Regions from separate parts of the Kribbella sp. NPDC006257 genome, predicted to be linked through region 2. Evidence: riboswitches for the same ligand, from Rfam matches in the RefSeq annotation. Region 2 holds a riboswitch; the other holds the start of a gene.
The links. A riboswitch is a leader RNA that binds a small molecule or an ion and turns the genes downstream of it on or off. The one in region 2 is predicted to bind cobalamin.
Positions count from the first base shown of each region.

Region 1: linked by a shared signal. The riboswitch ahead of ABZ004_RS22315 (putative cobaltochelatase) and the one ahead of ABZ004_RS34990 (ribonucleoside-diphosphate reductase subunit alpha) in region 2 are both predicted to bind cobalamin.

Region 1 covers NZ_JBEXSJ010000018.1:62,547-66,960, forward strand. Annotated here, with positions in the region: gene ABZ004_RS22315 (putative cobaltochelatase) at 1-1,699, opposite strand, end outside; cobalamin riboswitch at 1,772-1,909, opposite strand; gene surE (5'/3'-nucleotidase SurE) at 1,993-2,769, opposite strand; gene cobN (cobaltochelatase subunit CobN) at 2,813-4,414, opposite strand, start outside.
Region 2 covers NZ_JBEXSJ010000043.1:13,171-17,584, reverse strand. Annotated here, with positions in the region: gene ABZ004_RS35000 (DinB family protein) at 1-577, shown strand, start outside; gene ABZ004_RS34995 (serine hydrolase domain-containing protein) at 726-1,853, opposite strand; cobalamin riboswitch at 1,991-2,128, shown strand; gene ABZ004_RS34990 (ribonucleoside-diphosphate reductase subunit alpha) at 2,317-4,414, shown strand, end outside.

The DNA.
Region 1 (4,414 bases), on a different contig from region 2:
AGGTCACCAGCCCCACTTTGTCGCGCCGCTGATAGGCATCAAGAAGCAACGAGACGATCGCCGTCTTGACCTCCCCCATCCGCCTCTTCGTCCCCATCGACCCGGACGCATCAACACAAAACAACACAAGATTCCCTTCCCGCCCCTCCCGCACAGCCAACCGGATGTCGCTGCCCTGTACTGAGAGCGCGGGTCGGTCAGCTGTGGAAGAAAGACGGCGTGAGTGTTGGTGTGGTGCGGCGGCGCGGATCGTGGCGAGTAGGTGGGGGCGGCCGGACTCGCGGCCTACTCGAGCGCGGTCTCCTACTACTCGGCCGGCCTCGGTGATGGCTCGGGAGCGGCGGCCGGTTACGCCTGCGCCGGCTGCCTGGATGCTCAGGAGGCGGGCCTTGTAGGGCTCCGAGCTTGCGGCGATCTGGCCTGTTGGCGCGGGGCCGGGGAGAGCGCTCCCCGCGCTCTCTCGGTCGTTCTCGACGTCCCGGTCAGCGGGAGGCTGGTCGGCGGAAGCATCCTGCTCGGCGGACGACTCACGATCGGCGGGGTCCTGCCGGCCGCCGTCTGACACGTCGCCCCCGTCCGGACCGCCATCTGACCCGCCGTCCGGGCCGCCGCCGTCTGACCCTCCGCCGTCCGGGTCGTCCGGGTTGGGGTCGTCCGGGTTCGGGTCGGGTGGGGTGCTGTCGGTGATGGCTTGTTCTAGCTGTTCGTCGTCCAGGCCCGGGGCGTCGAACGGGTTGCGGCGTTTGCGGTGTGGGAGGGCGAGTTTGGCGGCGGCGCGGACGTCCTCCACCTCGACGACGGTTCGTCCCGACCAGGCGGCGTGCGCGACCGCCGTACGGGCTGTCACGAGGTCCGCGCGCATGCCGTCGACGTCGAAGGACGCGCAGATCTCGGCGATCTGGCGGAGCGCGGCGTCGGTCAGGATCACCTCGGACAGCAGGCTCTGCGCCTTGACGATCCGCTCGGCGAGTTCGCGCTGCTGATCGGCGAACTTCGCCACGAACGCGGCGGGATCGGCCTCGTACGTCAGCCGCGCCCGCATCACCTCGACGCGAACGGCAGGATCGCGGCTCGCCACCACGTCGACGGTCAGCCCGAACCGGTCGAGCAACTGCGGCCGGAGTTCGCCTTCCTCGGGGTTCATGGTGCCGACGAGCACGAACCGCGCCGGGTGGGTGACCGAGACGCCGTCGCGCTCGACCGTCGCGCGTCCCATGGCGGCGGCGTCGAGCAGGACGTCGACCAGGTGGTCGTGCAGCAGGTTGACCTCGTCGACGTACAGCAGTCCCCGATGAGCCGCCGCCAGCAGACCAGGCTCGTACGCCGTAACGCCTTCGGAGAGCGCTCGCTCAAGATGCAAAGACCCGAGCACCCGATCCTCGGTCGCCCCCACCGGCAACTCAACAAGCCGAGCAGGCCGCAGAGACCGCTCACCACCGCCCTCAGCATGCGGAGCGTCTGGGCAGTCGGGGTCTGGGTGGTCCGGGTCGCAGGAGAAGCGGCACGTGGTGATGACCTCGACCGGGGGGAGGATCTCGGTCAGGGCGCGGACGGCGGTCGACTTCGCCGTACCCTTCTCGCCGCGGATCAGTACGCCGCCGATCGCCGGCGAGACCGCTGCGAGGATCAGGGCGAGCTGGAGGTCTTCCATCCCCACGACGGCGGTGAACGGGAATCCGTTGGTCAGAGCAGACCGCATCAGCGGCGTATCCCTTCGTCCTGCGGGTGTCCACGCCCGCCTCGGCACCTGGCACACCGGCAACGCGGAAGGCGCTCCCGGCGGACGCTCGGAGATGTCCTGGCTTCCGGAAAATCACCCGGTCACAGTGGCGGGACCGCCCCGGACTTCAGCTCCGAAGAGCCGGCACCGGTGTTCCTCTCCAACGTCCCCGCGATCATTCCACACCACCCGCACCCCCTGCTCAGCCGGAGACCAACCTCACCCGCCGAGACACGTCAGACGAACCCGCCGAAGCGGGTTGGGCGGCGACCTCAGGTGGTTGGGAGGTCGGGGAGGTGGTCTGCCAGGTGGTGGGTGGCGGTGGTGTTGGGGTGGGATTGGATGCCGGTGATCGAGGTGAGGGTGACGTAGCCCTCGGTGAGCAGGGCCTCGTCGGATTCGGGGTCCTGGGACGGGTCGGGGTCGCGGAGGATCATGATCGGCTCGCCGGTGGGGGCGACGCCGGCCTTGAGGCGGCTCGGGTTCACCGGAGCGAGCCGCGCATTGCGCACACCCCGTAGCGATGCCTTCGGGACGTCGGGCACGTTGACGTTGAGAACGGTCCCGGTCGGCTGGTCGCGAAGCCAAGGAACCAACTCGACCGCAATCTCCGCCGCCACATCCAGGTACTGCGGATCCTCGGAACCGATGCTCACAGCCAGACCCGACAACCCCTGCGTCGCACCCGTCAGCGCGGCACCGACGGTCCCCGAGTGCAGGATCGCCCCGAAGTTGAACCCGTGGTTGATCCCCGACACGACCAGATCAGGCGACTTCCCGAAGATCCCGAGCCGCGCCATCGTCACGGCGAGCGCAGGCGTCCCGTCCACTCCGATGTAGGTGACCCCATCAGCATCCTCCGAAGCGGTCGCGATCGGCTTGTTCACCCACCCGGCCCGCGCCGTACCGACCCCGCTCTGGTCCGTCAGCGGCGCGACCACCAGTACGTCGTACTCGGCGGCGGCCAGTGCGCCGGCCAGGGCCCGGATCCCCCGGGCCTGGTAGCCGTCGTCGTTGGTGACCAGGATCCGCAGCTGCTCAGAAGCCATACCGCCACCCAATCACACCGGCGAAGGCCGGCACAGCGCTGTCTCAGCCGCGGTCCTCGATGTCACCTTCTGTTTCCAGGACGGCCGTCCGGAGCGTCTCCAGGGCTTCGTCGGTCGGTTCCGCCCAGAGTCCGCGCTGGGCGGCTTCCAGCAACCGCTCGGCGATCCCGTGCCGGGCCCAGGGGTTCGACTTGCGGAAGAACTCGGCGATCTCCGGGTTGGCGACGTACTCCGTGGTCAGCGTCTCGTACATCCAGTCGTCCACCACGCCCGCGGTCGCGTCGTACCCGAACAGGTAGTCCACCGTCGCGGCCATCTCGAAGGCACCCTTGTACCCGTGCCGCTGCATCGCCGCCATCCACCGCGGGTTCACCACGCGCGCCCGGAAGACCCGCTTGGTCTCCTCCTCCAGCGTCCGCGTCTTCACCTGAGCCGGTACGGCGGAGTCGCCGATGTACGCCTTGGGGTTCGACCCGGTCAGATGCCGCACCATCGCGACCATCCCACCGTGGTACTGGAAGTAGTCGTCCGAATCCATGATGTCGTGCTCGCGGGTGTCCGCGTTCTTCGCCGCAACCTGGATCCGCGCGTAGGCCCGCTCCATCGACGGCCGTGCCTCCGCACCGTCGAGGTCCTTGCCGTAGGCATAGCCACCCCACACCGCGTACACCTCGGCGAGCTCCGCGTCGGTGCGCCAGTTCCGCGCATCGACCAGCGGCAGCAGACCAGCGCCATAGGAGCCAGGCTTGGATCCGAAGACCCGAGCCGTCGACGACCGCAAATCATTGCCCGCGGCAACATCAGCCTGCACATGCGCCCGGAGGTAGTTGTCAGCGGCATCTTCCTCCAAAGCGGCAACGGTCCGCACTGCTTCGTCGAGAAGCGACACCACATGCGGGAAAGCATCCCGGAAAAACCCGGAGATCCGGATCGTCACGTCCACCCGCGGCCGGCCGAGCTCAGCCAGCGGGACGACCTCGAAGCCGGTCACCCGGCGAGACGCCTCGTCCCAGACCGGGCGGCAACCGAGCAGCCACAGCACCTCGGCGAGGTCGTCGCCCTGCGTGCGCATCGCCGACGTACCCCACACGGTCAGACCAACCGAGCGCGGCCACTCCCCCGTCTCCGCCTTGTGCCGAGCCAGCAGCGAATCGGCCAGCGCGACACCGACGTCCCAGGCGTTCCGGCTCGGGATCGCCTTCGGGTCGACGGCGTAGAAGTTCCGCCCCGTCGGCAGCACATTCACCAGGCCACGAGTCGGCGAGCCGGACGGGCCGGCCTCGACGAAGCGGCCGGCGAGCGCCCGCAGTACGTTGGTCAGCTCGTCGCCCGTACGCCCCAGCCGCGGCACGACCTCGGTCGCGGCGAAAGTCAAAGAAGCTGAAACCCCAGCGGATGGCCGACCAAGAACCTCCTCGACGACGACCGGGACCTTGGAACCGTCCCAACCGAGTGTCTCCATGCCGAGCACGAGTTTGCGGGCCACCGACTCCAGCAGGTCGACACCGTCGGCACCGCTCACGGCGGGCAGATCGGCCAGCGTGGCAAGGTCGGCCAACTCCGGCACGGCCTTCCCCGGATCGGCAAGCATCGCGGCCTCGTCGACACCGAACGTGTCGCCGAGAGCAGCACGAAGCCCTCGTAC
Region 2 (4,414 bases):
GGAGCCGTTCGACTGGGACATCCTGCAGCGGCCGTCTGCGATGGCGATGGTGCGTGGGCAGCTCGGCTTCAGCTGGATGGTGTTGTCCGGGCGACTCGCCGCGCTGACCGACGAGCAGTACTTCTGGCGCCCGAGCAGCGAGGCGCTGACCGTCGTGCGACGGCAGTACGCCGGGCGGTTCAGATCGCTCGGGTCCGGCGAATGGGTCGCGCAGTGGCCGGACGAACCGGATCATCGCGGGCCGCGGACCATCGCCTGGCTGATCGCCCATCTGACCGAGACCTTCTTCGAGCGCTGGGAGTGGACCTTCGGCGCCAGCAAACAGGGGCGGGCCGACATCACCCTGCACGGCAACGCGCAGGACGCGGTGGCCTGGCTCGCGCATTGGGTCGACGCCTGGCAGGACTCGATCGCTGAGCTCGACGAGGAGCAGGCAATGACGGTCGGCCTCAGCCAGGCAACCGAGCTCGACGCCGCCGAACCCTTCGGCCACGTTGTCCTCCGTCTCAACCGGGAGCTCATCCACCACGGCTCCGAGATCATGACGCTCCAAGACCTCCACGCCCTCGCCGCCTGACACCCACAGTCCACCCCGGCCCGGACGCCACTGGTCAGGCGCCGGACCAACCACGGGGTGACAAGCCGAGCCGACCCGCCTGAGGCGCGCGGGTCGGCCCGGCACGGCAGACGCCTGGTCGCCAGGGTCCGTATCTCCAAACCACCGCTCAGGAGAGGGCTCTGGTGGCCAGGTCCCAGACGGCGTCGAACGCGTTCAGCTCGATCGGGTTGAACCGGTTCTTGGTGACCGCGACCGAGATCCCACTCGCCGTATCCGCGTAGGCGGCCCCACCGCCGACCCCGACATGACCGAAGACGGTCTTCGCAACCGGCCGGCCGCCGAGCTGTCCGACGGTGTAACCGAGTCCGTACTGCGCTGGTCCGCCGGTCATCTCGTCATCGCCGGAAGTAGCGATACTCGAGATCTCCCGCAACCGCTCCGCGCTCACCAACCGCACCCCGTCGACCTCACCGAGCAGCGCGGCGTACATCTTGGCCATCGCTCGCGCCGTCACGATCCCGCCGGCCGGGACGTTGGAGCTGATCAACCCCGGATTGTTGGCGTAAGCAGCATTGGGGAACAACTGCATCGGAGCAGCCTTGAACAACGGGAATTCCGGCGGCAGCGAAGCAAACGCCGCCGTTCCCTCGGGATCGTCCTCGAAGTACGCCACCCGATCCAGCGCGTCCGCCGGTACGCCGAAGAACAGTTCGTCGGCGACTCCCAGCCGCGCACCGATCCCCTCGGCGAGCACCTGCGAGATCGGATTCCCGGTCGCCCGCCGGATGATCTCGCCAACGAGGAACCCGAAGGTGACCGCGTGGTAGCCGACCCGCTCCCCCGGCGTCCACCACGGCTCGAGGGCGGCGATCATCGAGCACATCCCGTCCCAGTCACACAGCTGATCCACCGTCAGATCGGCCGGCACCGCCGGCACCCCCGCCGAGTGGGTCAGAACATGCCAGACCGTCGTCGTCTCCTTGCCACGAGCACCGAACTCGGGCCACAGGTCCGCCACCAACGTGTCGTAGCCGAACACACCCTCCTCGACCAGCACGTGTATGACCGTCGCCGCAACACCTTTGACCGCAGAGGCGGCGTAAAACAGCGTGTCCGAGGTCACCGGCCGCTCAGCGGACGCTTCAGACGCGTCGACGGACGGACCTGCCGTGCCGGCGACTGCGTCGACGATTGGGGTGCCGCGGTGGTAGACCGCGGCCTGGATTCCGTTCTCGGCACCCGACTCGACCAGGCCGTCGATGACCCCTTGAACCTGCTCCTGCAGATCGCTCATACCAGTTCCTTCCCAGGGCGTGACCGCCGCCACGCTGGCGACTCTCAGCAGTGGGTCGGAGCCGTCGCAGCAATCTTGACATGGCCCGACGACACAACCACCTCCACAAGATGTGCGACACACGGCGCGTCCTGCCACTAGATGTAGGGGTTGGCGAGCTAAGGTCCTACTACTGGCACCAGGGGAATCCTGTGGAAATCCGGGGCTGCCCCGCAGCGGTAAGCGGGGAACGTGTCCCGTGAGCCCGAATACCTGTCGCCGGTGCGTGTGCCGCCGGTACACGCTGTCCGAGGCCTCGAGGGCGGGCCGCAGGGCGTGACAGCAGACGACACGAGGTCGCCACGACCTCGTGCGGATCTGTGCTGTCCCGTCATGCGCGCACGCCACAGGGTCCCGGTCGTCAAAGACTCGCGTGGAGAGAGCGCTTGTGACAATCCTTTCCCAAACCACGACCCAGCCAGGCGTGGCGAACCAAACACCGACCCAACTGACCGTCGTACGGCGTGACGGCAGCAGCACCGCCGAAGAGCTGAGCACGAAGCCGGTCATCACGGTCCGCGCGGCCGACGGCAGCACCGCTCCACTTGACGTCGAGCGACTCCGCGTCATCGTCGCCGAGGCTGCGGCAGGCCTCGACGCCGTCGACGCCGAGCTGATCCTCAACGAAACCCTGGGCTCCTGCTACGACGGCATCGCCCAGCACGAGGTCGAGCTCGCCCTGGTGATGGCGGCCCGCGGCTATGTGGAGAACGAACCGCAGTACAGCTTCGCGGCGTCCCGGCTGCTGCTCGACCAGATCCGCCGCGAGACGCTCGGCCGGGTGCACGGTGAGCCGCGCCAGGCGAGCCAGGCCGACATGGCCACGGCGTACGTCGACTACTTCCCGCTGTACATCCGGACCGGTATCGAGGCAGGCCTGCTCGACCCAGAGCTGGCCACTTTCGACCTGGCCAAGCTGGCCGCGGCGATCAAGCCCGAGCGCGACCTCGACTTCGCGTTCCTCGGCTTGCAGACCCTTTACGACCGCTACCTGCTGCACATCGACAAGACCCGCTTCGAGCTGCCGCAGGCCTTCTTCCTCCGCGTCGCCATGGGAATCTCTCTCAAAGAAGAGAACCGTGAGGACCGGGCGATCGAGTTCTACGAGCTGCTCAGCTCCTTCCGGTTCATGTCGAGTACGCCGACCCTGTTCAACTCCGGTACGACGCGTCCGCAGCTCTCCTCCTGCTTCCTGACCACCGTCGAAGATGACCTGTCCGGCATCTTCACCGGCATCCGGAACAACGCGCTGCTCGCCAAGTACTCCGGTGGTCTCGGCAACGACTGGACGCCGGTCCGCGGGATCGGCGCCAAGATCCGCGGCACCAACGGCGAGTCGCAAGGCGTCGTACCGTTCCTGAAGATCGCGAACGACACGGCCGTCGCGGTCAACCAGGGCGGCAAGCGCAAGGGCGCGGTCTGTGCGTACCTCGAGACCTGGCACATCGACATCGAGGAGTTCCTCGACCTTCGCAAGAACACCGGTGACGAGCGCCGTCGTACGCACGACATGAACACGGCCAACTGGGTGCCGGACCTGTTCCTGCAGCGAGTCGAGGCCGGCGGCGACTGGACGCTGTTCTCGCCCGACGAGGTGCCTGATCTGCATGACCTGTACGGCGCAGCCTTCGCCACGGCGTACGAGAACTATGAGCAGGCTGCCGATCGCGGTGAGATCCGGGTGTTCCGCCGGGTCAAGGCCGTCGATCTGTGGCGCCGGATGCTGACCGTGCTGTTCGAGACCGGTCACCCGTGGATCACCTTCAAGGACGCGTGCAACCTGCGCTCGCCGCAGCAGCACGACGGCGTGGTCCACTCGTCGAACCTGTGTACCGAGATCACGCTGAACACCACCGTCGACGAGACCGCGGTCTGCAACCTCGGTTCGGTCAACCTGGTCCCACACCTGACCAAGACCGGCCTAGATGCAGAGCTCCTCCGCGACACCGTGAAGACAGCGGTTCGGATGCTCGACAACGTGATCGACGTGAACTTCTACACGACGCCCGAGTCGGAGCGCGCGAACCAGCGGCATCGCCCGGTCGGCCTCGGCCTGATGGGCTTCGCCGACGCGCTCTTCGCGCTGCGCATCCCCTACAGCTCCGAGGCCGCCGTCGCGTTCGCCGACAGCTCGATGGAGCAGATCAGCTACCACGCGATCGAGGCGTCGACGGATCTCGCCGCCGAGCGCGGCACCTACCAGACGTACGAGGGCTCGCTGTGGAGCCAGGGCATCCTGCCGATCGACTCGCTCGAGCTGCTCCGGCAGGCGCGGAACGGCGACCTGACCGTTGACACCGGCAAGCAACTCGATTGGGACGTACTCCGGGGGAAGGTGCTCCGCGAAGGCATGCGCAACTCGAACGTGCTGGCGATCGCCCCGACCGCGACGATCTCCAACATCTGCGGCGTGAGCCAGTCGATCGAGCCGATCTACCGCAACCTGTTCGTGAAGTCGAACATGTCGGGTGAGTTCACCGTCGCCAACCCGTACCTCGTCGCCGACCTCAAGGCGCGCGGAC